Rubripirellula amarantea: one gene and its partner. The protein of the gene in region 1 interacts with the protein of each later gene in a pairwise test. Links are inferred from orthologs where the notes say so. Each region holds a gene or a part of one and is shown on either strand. Other genes may lie near its edges.

Region 1 (6,683 bases):
AGCCGCTGCCGCTGTCAAAGGTCACTTTGTCGACATCCGCGATTGGGACTACAAGTCCAACGCTTGATCGCCTTTCACGCTCACAACAATCATTAACTCACCATGCAAAACTTCACTATTCACACTGGCGTCGTCGCTACGATGGACCGCGCCAACGTCGACACTGATCAAATCATCCCGAAGCAATTCCTGAAGCGAATCGAACGAACGGGTTTCGGCCAGTTCCTTTTTTACGATTGGCGATTCATGGATGATGGCACGACACCTAATCCTGAATTCGAACTTAACCGAATCAACGTCAAAGGTGCGTCGATACTGGTCGCGCGTCAGAACTTTGGTAGCGGCAGCTCACGTGAACACGCCGTTTGGGCTTTGGATGACTACGGTTTCCGCAGCGTGATCGCACCCTCGTTCGCTGATATCTTCTTCAACAACAGTTTCAAGAACGGCCTGCTGCCGATTGTGCTGCCGGAAGCCGATATTGATGAACTGTTTGCACGAGCCGAGAAGCATTCTCCGTATCAACTTACAGTTGATCTCGAAAACCAAAAGATCACTGATGAGCACGGTTTCGAGCGGAGCTTTGAGGTTGACCCGAGTCGTCGACACAACTTGTTGCATGGTCTCGACGACATTGCGCAAACGCTGCAGCATGAAGAGAAAATCACCGCCTACGAAAACGCTCGAAGTTGGTAGCGACCAAGCGATCTCTTTTTTGCAAAGTAGTTTTCGACAGGACTGATCGCTCGCGAGTTCAGCACTTATCGCATCAGCACTGGATCGCGGTAGATCAGATTCGATGGCAACAGATGACTGAAATCACAGGGCCGCGTGCAGGGTGATTCGAGGTAGTATCCGCAGCGATATTCAGGACTTCATCTCGCTCCACAGACGAAGCATTTCGACCAAGTGCTCGGTCGCCTCGACCATTTCGTCGAGACACGCGAATTCAGTAACGGCGTGAATGTTATGTTGCCCGCTCGATAGATTCGGTGTGGGTAAACCCTTTTCGGTCAATTGGCTGCCGTCGGTTCCACCTCGAATGATCTCGCGAGTGCACGGGCGACCAAGGTTGGCGAACGCCTTTTCGACCATTGATACCGACTCGGGAAGATTTGCGATGCCGTCTCGCATGTTTCGATATTGCCGATGAATCGTGACCTCGGCTTTTAGGCCGGGTATTTTCGACGTGATGTCGTTCGCGAGCGAGCGCAATTGATCAGCGTAAGTTTCCAGGTCTGCGGCTTCAAATGAACGTAGGATCAAGTGCACCGTCGCTTCGCCTACGCCACCGTGGATCGTGGTCGGGTGAATGAAGCCGTCTCGTTGGTCAGTTGTCTCGGGAGTCTGGCGATCGCGGGGAAGTTGCGAAACGAAATCACAGGCACCTCGCAACGCACTGACCATCCGATCCTTTGCGATCGCAGGGTGAATGTTATGACCAACGAATCGTACGGTCGCGCCATCGGCCGAAAATGTTTCCACGTCGATCTCGCCCGCGCCACCGCCGTCGACCGTGTAGGCAACCGTGGCATCGACTTTCGCGAGGTCGATTTTGTCGGTGCCGCGCCCGATTTCTTCGTCGCAAGTGAATAGCAATCGCACCGGACCATGTTGCAAATGAGGATTCTCGATAAGCGTTTGGGCCAGTTCCATGATGATCGCCACGCCTGCCTTGTCATCACCGCCAAGCAGCGTGGTCCCATCGGTCGTGATCAATGTCTTCCCGACGACCTTGCTCAAGTCGGGAGACGAAGCGACCGCAATGAGCTCACCTGACAGCAGTGTGATGTCGCCTCCGTCGTAGTTCTCGATCACTTGAGGTTGGACGTTATCGCCGGGTGATTCCGGCGAGGTGTCCATGTGAGCAACCAGGGCCACCGTCGGGGCGCCCTCGCCAATGGTGGAGGGGACGGTTCCCCAAACCAGTGCGTTCTCGTCCTGGTGAGCATCGTCAACGGACATCGCGGATAACTCGTCGCACAACATTCGCCCCAGTTCCCATTGCGAGGTCGAACTCGGGTAGGTGTCACTGGTGGGATCCGCCGACGTGCCGATTTTCACGTAACGCAGAAAGCGATCGAGCAGACGTTGGCGATCAATACGGATGGAAGCGGGACTCGAAGCCGACATGCAAAACTCACAGAGAAAAAGGTTACAATGGGCGGAAGCGTCAAATTTGCTTCGTAATTGTGCGAGGTTGGGCACCCATTCATTCCAGGCGAACTTCCATGGCTGAACAAATTTCGCATCTGATCTTTGACGTGGAAAGCGTCTCGGATGGTGATTTAATCTCCAAGGTTCGCTATCCCGGCCAAAACTATACACCCGAAGACGCGATTGCGACCTACCAAGACGAATTGTTGGAACTTAACGGGACGACATTCATTCCGCACACGTTCCAGATTCCAGTCGCAGTTGTGATCGCCAAAGTCGCCGTCGATCTAAGCTTAGTCGACATCGTATCACTCGATGAGCCCGACTTTCGGCCTCATGTGATTACGAAAAACTTTTGGCGAGGCTGGGAGGCGTACAAGCATCCCACTTGGGTGACGTTCAACGGTCGCTCATTCGATATTCCCATCATGGAACTGGCCGCGTTCCGTTATGGAGTCGCAATTCCGAAGTGGTTTCAAGGCGAAGGCTACAAAGCTCCGCGAAATCGTTTTAATACGATGGCTCACTTAGATCTGCAGGACGTCCTGACTAATTTCGGAGCCGCGCGTTGCAACGGAGGATTGAATTTGGTTGCCCAGTTGCTTGGCAAGCCTGGCAAGATGGACCTCAATGGAGAGCAAGTTCAAAAGCAGTTCGACGATGGCAACAAGAAAGCGATCAGTGATTATTGTCGCTGCGATGTGCTGGACACCTACTTCATCTTCTTGCGCACCAAGACGCTCAAAGGCACGATCACGCTGGAGCAAGAAATTCAACTGGTCGCTGACGCTAAGGTATGGATCGAAGAACGTGCCGAAGACTGCAAAGCCTATCAAGACTACCTTGCTCATTGGAATGATTGGCTCAATCCTTGGCAGGAAGACGAGGCGTCCGATCCAACGCCCGAGGCTAAATCATCAACAGTAGCCGGCAACGACAAATCAGACAGTGCTCAAGAGTTAGTAAAATGAACGACCCGCCGTGTTTCACTGGTGCCAATGCTTCACGTACATTGGCCGCAGTTTGGCTGCTGCCGAGGGTTATCTATGGCCTGTTTATTAGTGCTGTGTGGGTCAGTGCTGTGTGGGTCAGTGCGGTATCGGCTGATTCGGTGCACGCCGGTCGACCCAACGTTGTTCTGATTGTCAGCGACGATCAGGGTGGTGGAGACTACGGGTTCATGGGCAACGATCTAATTCGGACACCGCAGCTGGATGCGATGAACGAGTGTAGCGGTCGGTTGACGAACTTCTATGTCAGCCCTGTTTGCGGTCCAACGCGAGCTAGTTTGATGACCGGCCGATACAACTATCGAACTCGCTGTGTGGATACCTACGTCGGTCGAGCCATGATGGACTCGGGCGAAGTGACACTTGCGGAATTGCTTCGAGACGCTGGATACCGAACAGGTATCTATGGGAAGTGGCACTTGGGTGACAACTATCCTCTGCGTGCAATGGATCAAGGGTTTCAAGACAGCTTGGTTCATCGGGGCGGCGGAATCGGACAACCTTCAGATCCGATCGGTGCCGAAGGAAAGTACACTGACCCGACGCTTTTCAAAAATGGTAATCAAGTCCAAAGAAAAGGTTACTGCACTGATATCTTCTTTGACGAGGCGATGGATTTCATTGCCAAGAGCGTGGATTCGGATGCGCCGTTCTTCACCTACATCGCGACCAACGCACCTCACGGTCCCTTTCACGATGTGCCAAACGACTTGTACGAACAATACCGAAACGTGGATTTTGCTCCCATCATGGTCGGTAAGGTCGCTCCGAAACGGATGGACGAGCAACAAGATAAGCTCGCTCGCATCGCAGCAATGATTACCAACATTGATCAGAACGTTGGCCGGTTGTTCAGCAAACTCGACGATCTCGGCATTCGCGAAAACACGATCGTGGTATATCTCAATGACAACGGTCCTAACTCGAAACGATACGTTGGCGACATGCGTGGTTCCAAGTCGAACGTTGATGACGGAGGGATTCGTTCTCCTCTTTTGTTTCATTGGCCCGAGAAAGTAGATGCGGGAACAACCGCAAACGAGTTATGCGCGCACATTGATGTACTGCCCACCATTTTGGATGCTTGTGACGTAGAGCTTCCCGCGAATCTGATCATCGACGGGCGAAGTTTCTTGCCGCTGATGACCGGTCGTAACGCTCCTTGGCCGACTCGGCAGCTCGTCATTCAATCGCATCGCGGTGACGTTCCGCAGCGCTACCACCATTTCGCGCTACATGAAAATTCTTGGAAGCTTGTGCATCCCAGTGGATTCGGAAAAGAGAGTTTCGAAGGTGAGTGCAAATATCAGCTTTATGATTTGAGCCTCGATCCTAAACAGCAGCGAGACTTGGCAAGCCAACATCCCAATGTGGTGAAACGACTGGCGAACGCATACGCCGCTTGGTTCGACGATGTCAGCTCCACTCGACCAGACAACTTCGATCCACCGCGAATCATCGTGGGCACACCGAATGAGCCGACGACGGTTTTGACTCGGCAAGATTGGCGACACACCCAAGGAAAACCTTGGGCTGTCGATTCAAACGGGCATTGGTTGCTCGAATCCAATTCATCAGGACGCTACGAGGTCGAAGTCTTTATGAACACTGACTTGCCGACAGCCCAGGCGACCATCAATGCCGGAAGCTTTTCGCAAAGACTCGATATCCCGGCGGGCAAACGCACCGGTAATCGAACTGTCATGCAGTTGCCATCAGGACAATTCACATTGGCGGTTGACGTTGTCGTGCGCGAACAAGTCCAAGGCCCGCATCAGGTTTCGCTCAAACGAATTGATGATTGATAGCAATTGATTCTTTGACTCGTGACCGCAGCAGGAAGCGAGAGGTCGGACAATTGCCAGGCAAGGGTTAGCGATCGGTTCGGCGTAGCCGGGCAAAGATCGCCATCTGAGAGCCCGAGAGGGGTGGGCGAATGCATCTATGCCCCAAAATTCCCTCTTTACCTGTATTGACTGGATTTTGTACGCTCGTCCAGTTCAAAGATTCGCGTGAGCTTTCGCTCGACGTGGTTCCCTTTCGCATTTTCATGGTTTGATGGTTAGACAAGGAAGTCTTCCGTTCCGTTCGCCAGGTTGGTCCAGCATATTGCGGGCGCCATCGACGGCTATCATTCTGTCGAGGCTTTCAAGCTTCCACCGGCGAGCGTTGGTTGGCGGTTTGTGCTGGTCACTTGTGTTGGCATTCTTGATCGGCAACGGCGTCGCGACCGCAGCGGACGAAAACGCGTCCAAACTGCATCTGTCGTCCGTCATCCCGGCGAACATGATGGTGGACAGCGGATCGCCTATGCCTTGGATTTGCGAAGTCGACCCTATTCCTGAGTTTGCTTCAGAAGAGCTCACACTTCGCTTCTCGGTAATCCGAGTTAGCCACGGCCACCAGGTGATCTCGGGACGTCGAAATGTTGTCTTAGATGTGCAGGGAAAAAGTAGCTCGATCAGCTTGAACGATCACGCTCCCACGGTACCGGGCGTGTACGAAGTTCGCATGGAGCTTGTGCATTCGCAAGGGAAGGTTTGGTCGCGATTTCGCGATGCCGGTGTACCGATCGCCACACTCACCCAACCTATGATCATTCTGCCAACGAATGATTCGGCAACGATTGCAACGGAAACCAACGCGATCTCGCAAAGTGTTCGCAACGCGACAAATGCAATTCGCAGCCCCTTTCAATCTTCCGGCTCTCGTTCGTATCAGTCATCGGATTGGGAAACGATTGGCGTGCTGCGACCCTCGGCTGCATCATGGGCCATTGGCGAATGGATCCCCGAGTCGGCAACTCGACTGATTCCCGGAGTCCAGAAGGCCACCGGTGAACTCAAAACAATGGAACACCATGGTGAAAAGGTTTCACTGCTTGATTCGAAAAGCGTATTCCAGGCGAAACTACCCGTCATGACCCCAGGGATGCCGCACCGTATCCACATACGCGTTCCTGGAAACCAACATCAACAGCTTCGCGTCGATATCGGACCAGGCGGAGATCAAGCGAACTCCATCGCATCGGCGGTGATCCAGGGCATCTCGCCGCGCAAGTGGTTGAACTCGCATCAGAAAGAACCTGAAACTACCCCTCGCAGCATCATGCCGCGGTTGCCAGCGGTCACGCGATTGCCGGGTGTTACCGGAATAATGAATCGCAGCACCGAAACCATGGTTGCGGATGCGCTTCAAGACACGGCAAAGCAACCTTGGACAATTCACACACTGATCTACTATCCCTTAGGCAAAGATCAAATCTGGTTGACCAACCTGAGCGAAGATGACGTCGCAGCCTTTGAGTCCATCGAAGTCGTAGCGGGTCCCGAGTCACTGAACTTGGATTCTTCTTCGTCCGCCCACGAAATCGTAGCCAGCGAGTATGCAGGCGAAACTTTCGGTGGCAATGTCGTGATGCATTTGAGAGACCGAGACTGGGTCGAAAATTTGACTCGGGATTGGAAGCCTAACCAAGACGCGTTGCAGTGTGACGATCAAACGATCGCGGTACAC
Region 2 (6,474 bases), 220 kb from region 1 along the record:
TTCGATCAGGCTGATAATCAGCGGCAAGAGTTGTTTCTTGCGGCTGACGACCTGTTCAAGCTCGTAGAGTTTGTCTTCAAGCTGCGGATAATTGATCTCTTCCCATCCCTCGGGCTCGCTGCTCATCAACAACAAGCTGCCGTTGCTTGAAATGTCGGTGACTAGTAACGCAGAGAATTCAAGGTTGTGTTCTTTTGCCAATCCTTCAAGCGCGGCGGCCAATTCATCTTTGCGTTTCCAAAACAAATCAAAGCCGATCTCTTCAATTTGCGAGATCGAAAATCGCCGACGTGATTCTTCGAATTCTTTGCAATCTTCACGGACCACTTGTTCGGGAGTTCGCGAGCGTAACGCTGACCCCACACTGAAGAACTCGTTCGCGTAGGATTCCAAGTCACAAGTGCAGAACGTCTGCAGCCATTGCAGGATTTCGCGGTCCACGTCAGTGGTCGTTGGCGATCGTAAGAACAGGGTGTCACTGATCATGCCCGAAGCCATGCACAAGGCGATGCCTGGCGTTGGCTCGATTTCCGCTTGTTTAAACATGCGTGCAACGAGCGTACATGTCGAACCCACCGGTTCCATCATGAACCGCATTGGGTGACTTGACTTCAGCGATCCACCGAGTCGGTGGTGGTCAAGGACTTCGATAATCTCCGCCTCGTCCGCGCCGGTTACCGCCTGGGACAACTCGTTGTGGTCAACCAGCACGATCTGTGGTTTGGGAGGATTGACGAGGTCACTCTTGCTGAGCACGCCGACCAATTTCGCACCGTCGACCACTGGGAAGATTGTCTGCGGCGAGCGGTAAACGTGGCCGCGAGCGGTCGCCACTGGCATCTTCGCCGACAAGGTCAGGAATTCAGTTTCGATAACGGGCTCGATCCGCTGAGCAGCCTTGATACGCATCGTGGTCGTTGCGGTATCAAGAGGGCAAGTGATCACGGAAACCCCACGAGCCTGAGCCAACTGCAGCAAGCCGCTCGAAAGCTTGTATCCGCCGGTGACCACAAGGCCTCGCACACCCATTTCGAGAGCGGGAAGTTGGATCGTCGGGCGATCGCCGCTGACAACCAACAAGCGTTCCGCCGGAAACTGTTTCATGCGTTCGGTGAATCCGCCCGCACTCATTGCACCAACGGTCACCACGAAGTCGTCGACTCGATCGGGATCGACCGCGTTCTGGAATTCCCCACCCACCACGTCGACAACTTTGGCAAGCGAACTGCAAACCAATCGCGATCGAACTGGATCGACACCGCCCTGCAGCATCAATTCAAGCAGATCCAACAGCGTCACGATTCCGGTGACATGTTCGTTTTCATCGAGCACCGGAATGGAGCGAACTTCGTTCTCATTCATTCGCTTGTAGACGTCATAAAACACGTCGTTGCATCGCGCCACCACCGCGGATCGGTTGCAAACGTCTTCCAGCTCCGGGCGGATATCCATGATGATCCGAGGCGTATGCAGCCCTGCCTTTCTGAGCGCAAACTCGGTTCGTTCGTTCGGCGTGCCACAGCATGCCGCGACCGCATCAGGCCGAGTGGTTTGACGCAAGAAATCAGCATACGCGAGGGCACTGCAAATCGCATCCGTGTCAGGATTGCGGTGGCCAAATACAAAGACGGTCATTCGATTCTGGGATTTAGAATTACTAGAGAGAGGAACGAATTCACGTGACGCCGCCAAAGCGTCAGGATTGAGGTAGTTCCAAGGCAGCGAAAATGGCCGCCGCGATTGTATCGGGTTCACTCATTCGACCGTCACCCCGAACTCGACAAGAAAGCCAGCCCGATTCAGGACCGATCATCTTGCAGCCGTCTTTAGCCAAGGTTTCGATGTTTCGTTTCACGGCAGCCTTGTTCCACATTGAATCGCTCATCGCTGGCGATAGAATTACGGGGCATGTTGCCTGCAGGTAAGTCGTGCTGATCAGATCATCCGCAATCCCATGAGCAAACTTTGCCAACAGGTCTGCGGTCGCTGGGGCGACGATCATCAAGTCGAGCCCATCAGCCAGTTCGATATGCGAACCCAGCGGACGCGAAGCGTCAAACAAACTGGTTGCAACCGAGCGACCCGAAAGTGCCGAAAGCGTCGGCACTCCTATGAATTTCGTAGCGGCGTCCGACATCGCGACGCGAACTTGGACGCCATTTTGAACCAAACGGCTGCAAAGCATCGCCGACTTATAGGCAGCGATGCCTCCGCCAATACAGAGCAAAACGGTGGGTGAGGTCTTGCTCATTGCGTTATCACGAAAGAGCGGCACCTGAATAAAGCCGCGGTGCCGATTCTAGAGATCTGAAACATCAAGTTCAGGACCTTCAGCCGCTGCGATGGCAGCATCCAAATCGTGTACCGACTCGACCTCGTTGTCCATGTTAAGAACAATCTTGTCTTGAACGATTTCCTGCAGCACGATCGACATCTTGTCGTGCGTATCTACGTTCACCAAAGCGCGGCTGCCCTGGTTAAGTTGCACCAACCGCTTTTGGATCAGAGTGCTTAGCTTGAAACGGCCGCCAACCTTGTTGACGATTTCTTCTTCTTTTAGCTCTTCGAGCATGGATAGTTTTCCTTTTGGTCGTTCAATATCTGGCAAATTTCGGCGACAGCGTTGTCGACGTTGCCATTGATAATTTCGAATTGGTATCGGTGTCGGTAAAGCATCTCGGCGGCGGCAGTTTCTAAGCGAGCCGAGATCGCTTCATTGGTTTCGGTTCTACGAGACCGCAGGCGGTTTTCCAGTTCATCCATGCCACCGGGATGGATAAACAGCGTAATGGGGTCGAAGTCTTCGTTCTCTAGGATCGTCAATGCGCCTTGAACATCAATCTCTAAAATTACCCAGTCCCCTTGATTCAGACCAGTGGCGACTTGCTCGCGAAGTGTGCCATACCAGTGCCCAAGGCCAAAAACTTCCTTGCTTTCAAGGAAATCGCCTGCCGCTTGACGCTTAGCAAACTCTTCTGGGGTAAGGAAAAAGTACGAAACTCCGTCTACTTCACCGGGCCGGGGGGTTCGCGTCGTCGCGGAAACGCTTAGTCGAAGCGGAAGACCACACTCATCGAGCAATCGGCCCACGACGGTGCTTTTCCCCGCCCCGCTGGGGCCCGAGATAATGACGAGTCGACCTTTATTGTCCTGGTTCATGCTGATCTGCTGAAGATTATTTCTATTGGTTCTATTCGAGGTTTTGAACCAACTCACGCATCCGCTCAATCGCGCACTTGATCTCAACGACGTGGCTCGAAACTTCCGCGTCGGCCGCCTTGCTACCGATCGTATTGGTTTCGCGAAACATTTCCTGAATGATAAAATCCAGCTTTCGACCCGTCGGCTCGCGGTTGGTACCCTCGGTTGCCTCACCGGAAAGCACATCGGCAAAGAGCCTTAGGTGACTGCCCAGCCGGGTGATCTCTTCGCTAATGTCAGCCCGATCGGCGTAAATTTGCACCTCGCGCAGAATGTCGATCGGTTGCGATTCGATATCACGCTCGGACAAGACTCTTTGAATTTTCGCTTCCAATCGGCTGCTGTAGTTCTCAACTGCTCGAGGAGCCAAGACGCGAATTTGCTCAAGTCGCTCGGCGATCTGAGCTGCGTCAACGTGCAGCGTCTGGGCCATATTGGCACCTTCCGTCTGACGCATCTCGTTGAGATTCTCAAATGCGAGTCGAATCGCCTCTTCGACTGGTTCCCAAAGCTGGACATCGTCGCGGCGTTCATCTCGCGCCGAAATGATCACGCCGGGTAACTGCATTAGCGATGCTAAGTCAATGTTTACCGCGTTACCATCACCGACGCTCAACCGGACTTCATTCAGTTTCGATGCGTAGGCGGCGAGCACTTCCGTGTCGATTGCCGGAACGTTTTGCCCGGCCGGCTTTCGCCACGAGATCGCAACAGAAATGCTGCCACGATGAATCAGCGAACGAACGAGCGCGTCAACACGACTTTCTAGCGACGACAAAGCATCGCTCGTTCTTAAAACGCACTTCAGGCCACGATTGTTGACCGTTCGAACCTCAACACGGATGACCCCATAGTCGCCTTGGACCGAGGCATGTCCTTGCCCCGTCATACTGCGCACACCCTCATTCTCAGTAAGCGGATCGCTGAGTGATGAGGAAATGGTGGTCACTGGAATTCCGGTTGAAGGTTGAAGTGGCAATTCTAACTACGGGGCGGGAGTTTCAGCCTCGGAATCTTCTGATTCTGGAGCCTCAGTTTCAGAGGTCTCGTTTGCAGAGGTTTCCGTTGTGGAGGTTTCCGATGCAGGGGTTTCGGTCGCCGGTGCTGCTTCGAAATCCGAAGCGTCAGTTCCCGACGCAGCAGGACTTTCCGAATCACTCGGTGCCATGTCCAAACCGCTCAGGTCCAAATCATCGCCACTGCTAAGTCCGTCGGCGTCGCCACCAATGGTGGGAATGTCTAGTCGGTTCGAATTGGCATCTTCGGTTCCGCGAGCTGAATCGCCAGGCCCCGAGGTGATTTTGGAGTCGGTCATCGGTGTCGACGGTGCGTGAGTCCCAAGCAACCACATGGTGAACGCACAGGTGAAACCCCAAATGGTAGCCACGACAACGGTGATCACCGTGAACGTGTCGCCAGCCTTACTTCCGAATGCACTCTGTCCACCGGGACCACCCAATGCTCCGCTAAGTCCACCGCCTTTGCCTCGTTGAATCAAAATCAACAAAATCAAGAACAGCGATAGGAAACCCATCAACCAACCGAGCATGACGCCGGACAGGGAACCGATAAGTGCGAAAGGAAGCGTGGTAGACATGGGACCGTCGAAGTGAAAGGTGAGTGCTAAGTGATAAGGTTAGGCGAGACCGACGAAGCGATCAGGCGGGGTGAATGATGCCGGCAAAGTCTTCTGCCTTCAAAGACGCGCCGCCAACCAGCGCCCCGTCGATATTCGGTTGACTGAGCAGTTCCTTGGCATTGTTTGGCTTAACGCTGCCGCCGTATTGGATTCGAATTTGATCCGCCACCTCAGGGGTGAACATTTCGCCGAGCAGCTTACGAATGAACGCGTGAACTTCTTCGGCTTGCTCTTTGGATGCGGTCTTGCCAGTGCCAATGGCCCAGACGGGTTCGTAGGCAATCACGATCCCGGCAGCACGCACTTCGTCGAGCCCAGCCAATGAACCACGAAGCTGGCTTTCAACGACCTTCTCGGTGTTGCCCGCCTCGCGGTCTTCGAGCGTTTCGCCGACGCAAACGATCGGAACCAAGTTGCCGGCCAAAGCGGCTTGCAACTTTTCGCTGATCATGGCGTCGGTTTCACCAAGGATTGCACGACGCTCACTATGACCCAAGATCACGTAGTGGCATCCGATATCCTTCAGCATCGCTGCGTTGACTTCGCCCGTGTAGGCACCATCTTGAGCGGCATAAAGATTCTGCGCGCCCACTCCGACAGGAGTGCCCGCGACGGCATCGGCAACGGCCGATAGGTAAACGGCCGGTGGGCAAAGCGCGACATCAACCGCGGGCTCTTCGCCTACGGCTTTCGCGACTTCGCGTGCAAGTGCCACGGCGGAATCCGCACGTGTATTCATTTTCCAATTACCGGCGATCAAAGTGCGACGTGACAAAAGGAAATCTCCAGAGAAGGGTGTGTTTGTAAATTAAGTGAAACGGAATCGTATGCGGATTCGATTGAATGACTTTTAAGCTGCACTTGGCAGGGGTGAAATCGTTTTGCCCATCAGTTCAGCCAGGCCTTTCATTTGCTTGGCTAATTCATCGTACTGTTCGGGCAGCAAGGCTTGGGGACCATCGCTCTTTGCGACTTCAGGACAATCATGGACTTCGATGTGGACACCGTCCGCGCCCGCGGCAATGCCCGCCATCGCACATGCCGGAATTAACTCCGGACGACCGGTGGCATGCGACGGGTCGACGATGATGGGTAAGTGCGAAAGCGTCCGCACCTGAGGAACCGCCGCAACATCGAACAGGTTGCGCGTCGCCGGATCGAAGCTCTTGATGCCTCGTTCGCATAGCACGACGTTGGGGTTTCCTTGCGACAAAATGTACTCGGCGCACATAAGCAAATCGTTGATCGTTGCACTCATGCCTCGTTTTAGAAGCACAGGACGATTCGACTTGCCGACTTCGGTCAATAGCGCAAAGTTTTGCATGTTCCTTGCCCCCACCTGCAACATGTCAGCGTACTGGGCAACAAGTTCTACCAATCGAGGATCGGTGACTTCGGTGACGACGGGCATGCCAAACTTGTCACCCACATCTTTTAGTATTCGCAAACCTTCTTCGCCGAGTCCTTGAAAGGCATAAGGACTCGTTCGAGGCTTAAACGCGCCGCCGCGAAACAGGTTAGCTCCCGATTGAGCGACCTTCTCGGCAATGCGAACCATCCGTTCGGGTTCTTCGACACTGCATGGGCCCGCGATCATCCCGAGATGCCCACCACCGATCTTGACGCCTGAAACG

Evidence for each region.
Region 2: the proteins of pepT (region 1) and tpiA interact in binary tests that used the Escherichia coli proteins (3 or more experiments, as listed by UniProt). The link is inferred for Rubripirellula amarantea from one-to-one orthologs.

What each region holds. Positions count from the first base shown.
Region 1 is NZ_SJPI01000001.1:1,430,174-1,436,856, reverse strand. What follows is about bases 1-2,946. They hold pepT (peptidase T), read right to left. Parts: upstream 2,134-2,946; coding sequence 868-2,133; downstream 1-867. Other genes in these bases: Pla22_RS05185 (3'-5' exonuclease), read left to right, coding at 2,232-2,946; leuD (3-isopropylmalate dehydratase small subunit), read left to right, coding at 103-696; leuC (3-isopropylmalate dehydratase large subunit), read left to right, coding at 1-67. Outside these bases: more of Pla22_RS05185, read left to right, coding at 2,947-3,128; Pla22_RS05180 (arylsulfatase), read left to right, coding at 3,125-4,972; Pla22_RS05175 (hypothetical protein), read left to right, coding at 5,367-6,683. UniProt on the Escherichia coli protein: Cleaves the N-terminal amino acid of tripeptides.
Region 2 is NZ_SJPI01000001.1:1,649,848-1,656,321, reverse strand. Bases 3,738-6,474 are described here. They hold tpiA (triose-phosphate isomerase), read right to left. Parts: upstream 5,616-6,474; coding sequence 4,860-5,615; downstream 3,738-4,859. Other genes in these bases: aroF (3-deoxy-7-phosphoheptulonate synthase), read right to left, coding at 5,691-6,474; secG (preprotein translocase subunit SecG), read right to left, coding at 4,187-4,798; Pla22_RS05985 (YicC/YloC family endoribonuclease), read right to left, coding at 3,738-4,150. Outside these bases: Pla22_RS06005 (putative manganese-dependent inorganic diphosphatase), read right to left, coding at 1-1,635; Pla22_RS06000 (flavoprotein), read right to left, coding at 1,697-2,251; Pla22_RS05995 (DNA-directed RNA polymerase subunit omega), read right to left, coding at 2,300-2,572; gmk (guanylate kinase), read right to left, coding at 2,557-3,159; more of Pla22_RS05985, read right to left, coding at 3,191-3,737. UniProt on the Escherichia coli protein: Involved in the gluconeogenesis. Catalyzes stereospecifically the conversion of dihydroxyacetone phosphate (DHAP) to D-glyceraldehyde-3-phosphate (G3P).